DNA from 2 places in the Paenibacillus sp. FSL R5-0713 genome. Region 1 is predicted to be linked to the other one. Evidence: riboswitches for the same ligand, from Rfam matches in the RefSeq annotation. Region 1 holds a riboswitch; the other holds the start of a gene.
What was found. Region 1 has a riboswitch for FMN ahead of ribD (bifunctional diaminohydroxyphosphoribosylaminopyrimidine deaminase/5-amino-6-(5-phosphoribosylamino)uracil reductase RibD). Riboswitches for the same ligand answer to the same signal wherever they lie in the genome.
Positions count from the first base shown of each region.

Region 2: it holds a riboswitch for FMN, as region 1 does, so the genes downstream of both, MKZ12_RS17305 (DMT family transporter) here and ribD (bifunctional diaminohydroxyphosphoribosylaminopyrimidine deaminase/5-amino-6-(5-phosphoribosylamino)uracil reductase RibD) in region 1, are expected to answer to the same signal.

Region 1 is NZ_CP150229.1:4,326,530-4,331,693, forward strand. Features, by position in the region: gene MKZ12_RS19235 (bifunctional 3,4-dihydroxy-2-butanone-4-phosphate synthase/GTP cyclohydrolase II) at 1-994, opposite strand, end outside; gene ribE (riboflavin synthase) at 1,026-1,694, opposite strand; gene ribD (bifunctional diaminohydroxyphosphoribosylaminopyrimidine deaminase/5-amino-6-(5-phosphoribosylamino)uracil reductase RibD) at 1,721-2,824, opposite strand; FMN riboswitch at 3,145-3,311, opposite strand; gene MKZ12_RS19250 (hypothetical protein) at 3,502-4,806, opposite strand; gene MKZ12_RS19255 (peptidylprolyl isomerase) at 4,990-5,164, opposite strand, start outside.
Region 2 is NZ_CP150229.1:3,909,826-3,914,989, forward strand. Features, by position in the region: gene MKZ12_RS17290 (amidohydrolase family protein) at 1-1,118, opposite strand, end outside; gene MKZ12_RS17295 (CGNR zinc finger domain-containing protein) at 1,230-1,781, opposite strand; gene MKZ12_RS17300 (DinB family protein) at 1,926-2,426, shown strand; FMN riboswitch at 2,511-2,664, shown strand; gene MKZ12_RS17305 (DMT family transporter) at 2,809-3,789, shown strand; gene MKZ12_RS17310 (amidase) at 4,120-5,164, shown strand, end outside.

The sequences.
Region 1 (5,164 bases):
CGGCAGCAAATCCCAGCTTCAGGTTTGCATCCACCGTATCCAGACCTTCCTCTTGCAGCTTGTAGGCTTTGAGTTTGTTGATGAGTCCAATGCCTCGACCTTCCTGTCTCATATAAAGCAGTACGCCGTTGCCTTCTTCATTGATCTGTTTGAGTGCCGCATCAAACTGAGGACCACAGTCACAACGATGGGAATGGAATACATCGCCTGTCAGACATTCAGAGTGTACCCGTACAAGTACAGGTTTGGAACCATCAATTTCACCTTTAACCAGAGCCACATGTTCCTTGTTGTCTACAGCATTTGTATAGGCCACTGCTTGAAACTCGCCAAAGTCTGTTGGCATACGTACAGCCACTTCACGTTGAACCAGCTGTTCTTTTTCATTACGGTAACGAATCATGTCCTGAATACTGATCAGCTTCAGATCATGTTTGCGGGCAATCTCCTGCAGATCCGGAAGTCTGGCCATTGTGCCATCTTCCTTAATCACTTCACAGATAACGCCTGCGGGATACGAACCACACATAATGGCCAAATCTACTGCCGCTTCTGTGTGGCCCGCACGACGAAGTACACCGCCGTCTTTTGCAATCAGCGGGAACATGTGACCAGGCTTACGGAAGTCCCCGGCTTTCGCCTCAGGATCGATCAGACCTTTCACGGTAATAGAGCGTTCATGTGCCGAGATACCGGTTGTAGTATCTTTGTGGTCCACAGAGACCGTGAAGGCAGTTCCGTGGAAATCCGTATTTTGTTGAACCATTGGTTTCAAGTTAAGTTCATCCGCACGTTGTTGTGTAATCGGAACACAGACCAGACCTCTACCTTCAGTAATCATGAAATTAATGACTTCAGGTGTCGCCTTTTCAGCCAAAGCGATAAAATCGCCTTCATTCTCCCGATCTTCATCATCCACAACAATGACGGGTTTGCCACGCATGAGATCATATATGGCTGCTTCTATCGTGTCCAAAATGGATTGTTCTGACATTGTCCCACCTCCAGTTTATTTCTTTCTCTATTTATGCAAATCCGTGATTGGCGAGAAAATCTTCACTGATACTGCGCGGCTTGCCAGCACCCGTCTCTCGATGTCCTCTCCCATACTGGAGCAGATGATCCACATATTTGCCCAAAATATCGCATTCGATATTAATGGTATCCCCTGTCTTTTTCACATTTAGTACAGTTTCACCAATGGTATGCGGGATAATGGAAACCGTGAATGCGGTATCCGATGTATGGACAACGGTCAAGCTAATGCCATCCAGTGTAACCGATCCTTTGGGGATCAGGTATTTGAACAACTGGTGATCATCCGGCTTGATCTCAAACACAATCGCATTCTGATCACGTGTTATACTGCCAATCACTCCAGTACCATCGACATGGCCCTGAACGATATGTCCGCCAAAACGGCCACCGGATTGCATGGCCCGCTCCAGATTAACTTTACTGCCGGATTGCAGCTGACTGAGATTGGAATGGCGATACGTTTCAGGCATGACATCGGCGGTAAAGCCGCCACCTTCCAACGTTGTCGCAGTTAAACATACTCCGTTCACTGCTACACTATCACCTATCTTCAGATCGTCCATGATGGCGGAAGCTCCGATATTCAGGACCATCGCTTCGCCTTTCCGACCAATACGCCGGATCTGACCAACTTCTTCCACCAAACCGGTAAACATGCTGCCGCCTCCCTTGTTTAATTTATTTATTCAGGCCACACCGGAATACCGCCAATGCTGATATTATCTCCAACTTGTTCGATCTCCAACTGATTCAATTGAATTGCCTGATTCATACGTTCCACACCCTCGAAGCGGAAACTGCCAGGTGTATCATAACCGCCTACAATCTTAGGAGCGATAAACATGAGCAGTCGATCGACCAACCGTGCCTCCAGCATCGCTCCATTCAGAGTGCCTCCGCCTTCAAGCAAAATCGAACCAATCTCACGCTCACCCAACTTGCTAAGTCCGTTTAACAGATCCACACGTGGTCCAGGACCACAGCGGATAATTTCAACACCGTAGGCTTCCAAACGTTCAGCAGCTTCAGGACTGGCTTCGTCTGTTGTCAATACCCATGTTGGAGCAAGACCATCCTTAACCATTTTGGAACCTACTGGAAGACGCAACTTGGAATCCACCACGATTCGTACCGGGCTGATGCCTTCCACTTGCAAGCGGGTTGTAAGCTCCGGATTATCTGCGATCACCGTGTCGACACCAACCATAATGCCTTGGTGACGATGACGAAGGGCATGCACAATCTCACGAGCGGACTCGTTGGAGATCCACTTACTGTCTCCGCTGCGAGTGGCAATTTTCCCATCCAAAGTCGTAGCCGTTTTCAGTGTCACGAAAGGAAGGCCTGTTGTAATAAATTTAATGAATTTTTCATTCATGCGTCTTCCACGCTCACGCAGTACGCCAACTTCAACTTCAATGCCTTGTTGACGAAGCATGCTTATGCCTCTGCCGGATACTTGCGGATTTGGATCTTCACAACATACCACAACACGTTTTACCTTTTCATGAATCAGGCGTTCACTGCAAGGTGGCGTCTTGCCATAATGACTGCAGGGCTCAAGTGTAACGTATACCGTACTGCCTTCTGCATCGCTGCCCGCCATGTTCAGTGCATGTACCTCCGCATGACCGGTTCCACGTTTCAGATGGCTCCCAAGGCCTACAATACGCCCCTCTTTCACAACCACACATCCAACAACCGGATTAATTCCCGTCTGTCCCTGTGCTCGTTCCGCCATATCTAGTGCCAGTGCCATATAAAATTCATCATTGATCATTTCCAAATCCGTTCACCCCGCGGTTTAAAGTCTTGTTTATTAAAAAATCCCCGTCGAACAACCGTTCGATGGGGATGATGAGAGACAAATGTCAACAACAGGAGCCAAATGGATACAGCACGCCAACACTTTGCCCAAAACTTCATTTCGGGCAAGTGAAAATAGACACATACCTTAATGAACATCAATTACAGGTAAAGAGCTTTATCGTGTGGCATATGTATGGAACTGTCCGGCCTAACCGGATCTTCCCTGTACAGTGCAAGACAAACACATCGTGACTGTACAGCCAAACTCCTGCTGAATGCAAACCTGTTAGGTCTGCACCTCTCCTTCTCCCATCCAGACTATACTGTCGGTTCTGGAATTACACCAGATCAGCCATCTGCCACAGGCAGACAGGTCACGGACTTTGCATCAAGTGCTGGACATGTGTCCTTACACTCTCTGCATCACCGCCGGTAGGGAATTGCACCCTGCCCTGAAGGATTGCTTTCGTTATTAATTGGATGTTAGCACTTTAATGCCAAAAAATCAATTGTTTTTTGTTCCTTTTTGTCACATACTAACTTTTAATAAGCTAAGATACAGCAAAAAAAAAACCGCATCTCACTAAGAGACACGATTTTAAGTTTTTAGATTTTAGATTTAGTTTACATCCTTCTCAGTTCCATCACAGCATTCTACATATCAGGAAAACACCAACGCACCATATGCTTCAAATCTTTGGCATTGTGAAATGGCAAGCGGTCAGGTTCTGGTAGCGGCGAACTGGGAAGCGGAATACCTCTCGCAACTCTTCTGACCCAACTTGTGGAATCGATCGCGATAGCCGAGCATTGCCAGCGTCCAGTCGTTCTCGGTCGAAACGTTCTCTGCAAATCGGTTTTTCCCGGCATGTCAGGAAAGACACCATCGAGATATTCAACGATAACGCGTTTGTCTCTGACTTCATGACAGTATACCGTCACCCATACACCTTCCTGGACCCGAACAGCATACACATCTCCAGCTTCTGCCTCCCCTGTGCCTGCATCAGGAGATTTCTTTGGCACTTTCCCTCGAACACTTCTCATCTTCTCCAATGCTCCCAGGATCGTTTCCTTTACAGGTGGACTCTCTTCAGGCTTATCCGCAAGAGATATGCTACTCAGATCAAAATCATGGAATATCTTGTTCAGGTTGTTCTCATTGATTCCGACAGATGAGTCCCACCACGCCAGAGGCGCCTGTACCTCAACCCGCACATTGGGGCGCGCGTCACGCTGTATGTAAGAAGTAAATTCCGTGATCATTCCGGGATGTTCCGGCGTATCCAGTATGCCAATCAGAGCTAATGTCTCAAGCAAGTCCCGATAGGCATATTCCTTTTGTGTAGGCAAAAGACGTTCCTTCTTGAGTGCTATTGCTGCTTTGCTGTAGCGTGTTTTTGGAGGTAATTGGCGCAGCACCGTTAACACCGCACGGAGTGTCCAGTGGTCGTAATCATTAGGTATTGGAAGCTCCTGCGCGGAAGCTAGCTCTCGAAGTGCCAGTACATGTCCAAAGGGATTTCCATCCAAAGGTGTTCCATTGGTCATGCGCCAATACCATTGCAACGTCGAGTCGGTTGCTTGATCTACGCTTAATCCGCAGATCTGACAAGTACTCGAAGATGGATATGGCGTGTGTTCATGGCTTGGCATACCGCTTGCAATAAGCTTGCCCGTAATCAGCGAGCGCCAGATCATGGGTGCTGACCACATCGATGCGACAAAGGCCTGTGCTGCTTCATTTATCGTCCATTGATTTGCAAGTTGTTTCAGCTCAGTGATCGTTTCATCATGCCCCGGACGTACAAACCGGTTCGGTTCATGCCCCGCTGTCTCAAGCGCTTCTAAATCCGGTGTGGATATACTCTGAGAAACATCATGTCGGGATGCCTGTAGTTTTTCGTCCCATCGTGTGGGTCCGCTATAGACTTGTTTTAACAAACGTAATTGATCCACTGTATTCAAAGGTTCTTCATCCTCCCTTGTCGCTTCGTCTAACGACAGAATAACCCCATGCCAGAACTTTCGCCAGATCCATTATGCTCATTTTGCACTATTTCATGATGAAAATAAAAAAAGTGCTTCTATAAAAAGAAGCACTCCGAGTTTAAATCAAGTAAGTCAACGTTACAAAGCTTATTAAGCTTCTACAACTTCAACAGTCTCCATTTTGTCTTTACCTTCCAAAGCGTCCACGAACTCCATACCTTTGGTTACTTTACCAAATACAGTATGTTGTCCATCCAAATGTGGTTGTGGTTGGTAGCAGATGTAGAACTGGCTTCCACCTGTGTTACGGCCAGCATGTGCCATA
Region 2 (5,164 bases), 420 kb from region 1:
GGGGTCAACGTACCGACCTTCTGCTCCAATCCCAATGCTTGTGCACCAGCCGAAGTTGCAAATCTCAGTACTTGGCTGGACTGCAAGTTCAATTCACCTGGCATCTCACCCTGCTGCAGAAGTTGTTCGTTGGCTCTGGATCGTTCTGCCTGAAGTGCAAACTTCATCTGCGAGAACATATCTCCGCCTGTGGACGTGACAACATCTACACCTAGTGTAGGGGTTCCCCCATGTTCAAGAAAATAGCCGGTGGCCGGGTATCCATGACCCATCATCATTTCAACCTCAGGTGTGACCGACAGGGAAGCACCGCTATCCGCCAACATTTTATATTCATCCATCCCCATGGTGTTACCATGAACAATATTTACTCGAGGACTTAATAACCCCGCTTCATACATGTGACTAACCGAGCGATCTACCGATCCCCAGCTGCCAAATCCGGCGTGCATGGAACAGATGGCATCCAGTTCTTGGGCCAGCTCGATCTCTTTTACCGTTGTATCCCAATGACTGAACTCTGGACCACGAATAGCAAGCCCATAAGTAAGCAATTGATCCCGTGATGAAAAATAACGTTCTTTGACTCTTCGCACATCGTTTGAATATGTCAGTTGACTATCCCGGTTCCAGTAGTTCGTCTCACCAGGAACTCCGTGAGCAAATACTGCCCGAATCCCCGCATCCTGAAGACCACGAATCAGTTCATCCGTATGGTCTGAGGAATACGGCATGCTCCAATCCAACACTGTCGTAACACCTGCATTAAGCGCTTCCAAGGAACCGAGCAGGTTAGCAATATAACTATCCTGTGGGCGGAGCTTGCTTCCCATCGCACCATAATAGAGATTCTGCAAATAAACAGGCAATGACCAATTGGTTCCCGCTGTTTTGACCAGTGATTCCCACATATGCCGATGTGTATCCACCAGCCCAGGCATAATAATCATGGATGAAGCATCGATGACCTCCACATCCGGAATATCCAGATCGGGTTGAATCGCCATGATTAATGAATCCTGAATTAGAACGTCCGCCCTTTTATACTGTCCAATCCGTGCATCCATCGACAACACGCAGCCATTTTTCAACAGATAACTAGTCTTCACAAGACACATCTCCCATCTATTTTGGTTTGAAAGACGATTACATCCTGCATACGAACCCGTACTGCTTCTGACTATTATTTCGCTAGTATATATACATTATATAGCTGTTGTTAATATTTTTCAATTTTGGGTTTTGCGTTTGGCTCGAAATCTTCTGACCTTCATCAGGTTGCCGCACATCTTATCATCACAGTACTTCTGAGTTCTGCTTCGGGTATCATCATAGAACATCCAGCGGCAATCCGAATTATCACAGATCCGAATTCTGCCCCCTTCTCCCTCCACCAACGTTGTTGCAAAGTCAGCAGCTACCTCAGCCATAACCTGTTGCCAATGAGCTTCTACAGCTATTAGTTGGAGTTTCAGTCCCTGATCAATTGTAGTCAATGTTCTTTTTACATACCCTGCTTCCATAACATCATTCAGCCATTGTTGTTCTTCATCCGTTAATGATGCTCCAGAAGACAAGCGGGCTCCAAGAGCCATCAATTCATTCCTGAAGTCTCTCATCAATAACTCATCTTCTGGAGAAGCAGGAACAGAAGCCTGAAGTTGCCATCGATCCAGAAAATCTCGCTGCCAGTTCGCCTTCCCGAGCCTGTCCTCCGATCGATCTCCCCCACGCCAATCGTGATAATCGCTGTTTACAAAATCAGTCCAAAGTCTGTCCATTGTCTACCTCCGTTTAGTGTAACCATCTTAATTCAATAAAGGTGGTTACACTCTGTCTTTGATGTGTTATATTAAGTGTAACCTCATTAATCAGTTTTAGCTAGTTACGTCACACATCACAATAATACTTAAGGAGGAACGGCAATGACGAAAACAACAGCATTAGATGTGTTACTGATTCAAAAGGATGATACATGGGATCAATGCAATTGGATTGTACCTTTGTCGAAGTCTTTGGAAGGTCTTACAGCAGAGCAAGCCGCCTGGATTCCACCCTCAGGAGGATTAAGCATCTGGCAGTTGGTTAACCATATGTATTATTACAATCATCGCTTATTATGTCGCATGCAAGGTAAAGAACCTACCCTTCCTGCTGTAGACTCCAATGAATACACATTTGGCAATCCTGGGGATGCAACGGATGAAGCCGGATGGAATACACTGATGAAGAGTACAACTCGATTAGCCCAACAGTTGCGAGATCAATTGGCTGCACTTGAAGAGTCAGACCTTGAAGCTGCTTATATGGACTCTGAAGAGAAATGGGCACACGAACTTGCCCGCTGGATACTTCACGATGCCTATCACGCAGGACAGATTGTGCTGCTTCGCAGACAGCAAGGAAGCTGGAAAATCGTTTTCTAAAAAAAATGCTTGAACTGCTAGCGCTTACAGGAATAAGATGAACTTATTAATGTTACAGCTTGTTCAACCCACTATATAATTGAATAGGATCTTCGGGGTAGGGTGCGATTCCCAACCGGCGGTGATGTTCTTCGGAACCAGCCCGCGACTCGCTATTTGTTCTTAACAAAGGACATTTAGCGACTGACTTGGTGTGAATCCAAGGCCGACGGTACAGTCCGGATGAGAGAAGATCAACACATTGACATGCCGTTCACGGGAAGGCCTCTTTCCTGACGCATGTCCTTGGATGAGCCCCCGTTTATTTGGTATATACCAAAACGGGGGCTTTTGTCGATTTTGCCAACTGAAGATTCCGTGTTCTGACGAAGGAGTCCTGAATATGGAAAAGACATCAGCAGCATCACCTGTTTACCGCAAGGAACGAAGTAATACCGGATTCTGGCTTGTAGTTCTCGGCGCCGCTTTATGGGGGGTCGACCCACTCTTCCGCATTATTTTGCTAAATACGATGACATCCACGCAGATTGTACTGGTGGAACATATCATTGTCAGTCTGATCGCCATTCCTGTGCTGTGGAAATTTCGGGCTGATCTGAAAAACCTGCGTGCTCGCCACTGGATTGCCGTGATCTTTATCTCATGGGGAGGTTCAGCTCTCGCAACGGTGTTGTTCACCATGGCACTTACTCATAATGATCCGAACACGGTTCTTTTATTGCAAAAAATGCAACCACTCTTCGCTATCGTGCTGGCTAAGCTGTTATTGAAAGAGACGTTACCACGTCGCTTCGGTGGATTGTTCTTCATCGCATTAGCAGGAACGTATCTGCTCACATTCGGCTTCACATTGCCATTAGGTAACTGGGACAACTGGATTCATGCTGGAAGCTTGTTATCCCTTGGGGCTGCTGCCTTATGGGGAGGTTCAACCGTTATGGGACGATTGATGCTGGGACAGGCGAGTTACGAAACCGTCACCTCCCTTCGCTTTGTCGTTGCGCTCCCGCTCCTTATTTTTATGACGTGGAACGAAGGTGCAGCATGGACATTTCCGTCCGGAACGGGTGAACAGACTGCTGTTATCCTCAATATTCTTGGTCAGGCATTGTTACCAGGTCTGCTAAGTCTTCTGCTGTATTACAAAGGTCTGTCGTCAACCAAAGCTTCTGTTGCAACACTCGCAGAGCTTAGCTTCCCGATGGCAGGTGTGTTGGTGAACTGGATTGCTTTCCGTACACTGATTACATGGGAGCAGTTGCTTGGTTTCATCTTGATCTGGGTTGCCCTCTTTGCCATTTCCAAACAGCAAGAAAGATCATCCACTGTGGCCGATGCCGCACCAAAGCTGCGAACAGAGTAAGGTAATATCCGCATCACATATAGATCAATAATTATCAAATATTAAAAGAAAGCCATTGTACATCGGATTAGATGAGCAATGGCTTTTTCATTTCCACTCCATTGATATGACTAGATCATTTTCTCAATGAGTAATACGAGCTACTAACCCCCTATTTTATTCGATATCGCAACTGATATCGAAACTCCTCCCCTCTTTTCCCTTCAACCTCATATCGAATATGCAAATCATTGCACTACGTCTCTTCTATGTTTTGTCTTTTGTCCAATCCGGTGGTACGATGACATATGGAATAAACAGATGAATTATATTCAGAGAGGAACGATCATAATGTCTTCATTCTCATATACCTCCTACGACGCCGTAGGTTTGGCTGAACTGATCCGATCCCGGGAAGTATCCCCGGTTGAATTGCTGGAAGCGGCGTTTGCACGCCTTGAAGAAGTGAATCCGCAACTCAATGCGGTTATTCGTACATACGAAACTCGCGCACGGGAGGAAGCAAGCTTGGTTCGCCCTGGAGAACAACCTTTTGCCGGTGTGCCCCTGCTCCTGAAAGATATCTCGCAATCCTTGGAAGGTGAATTTCTGACTTCAGGCTCCCGTCTGTTCAGCGAGCATCGGGCATTACGCAATTCCAATTTTGTCACTCGACTCCGTGATGCGGGTTTTATCATCATAGGACATACGAACACGCCCGAGTTTGGCTTGAAAAATATTACGGAGCCCCGCCTCCATGGCCCAAGTCGCAATCCCTGGAATATCAATCACTCTCCAGGTGGATCAAGCGGTGGTGCCGCTGCCGCTGTAGCTTCGGGTATTGTTCCCCTGGCTGGAGCCAGTGACGGAGGCGGTTCGATTCGTATCCCGGCTTCCTTTAGCGGATTGTTTGGATTGAAGCCAACCCGCGGGCGCACACCTGTAGGACCGGGAGTTGGTCGTCAATGGCAAGGCGCATCGATTGATTTTGCCCTCTCTCGCTCGGTTCGGGACAGTGCTGCATTGCTGGATACTTTACAAGTCATACAGCCTGAAGCTGCGTTTCATGCGCCACTCTTTCCAGGCAGTTACTTGGCAGATATGAGCTATCCACATCAACGCAAACTGAAAATTGCATACACAACCGATTCGCCCGTAGGTACACCCGTCAGTCCAGAAGCCAAGGAGTCTGTATTCAAGCTCGTTCGCTGGTTGGAAGAACAAGGTCATCATGTTGAAGAAAAGCTGAGTCCAGTCAACGGCGTCAGATTAATGGAGAACTATTACATGATGAACAGTGGAGAGATGGCCGCGATGATCTCTTCCATGGAACGCTCCATGGGCCGTGCTCTGACCTCCGATGATATGGAGATTGAATCCTGGGTTCTGGCTGAAG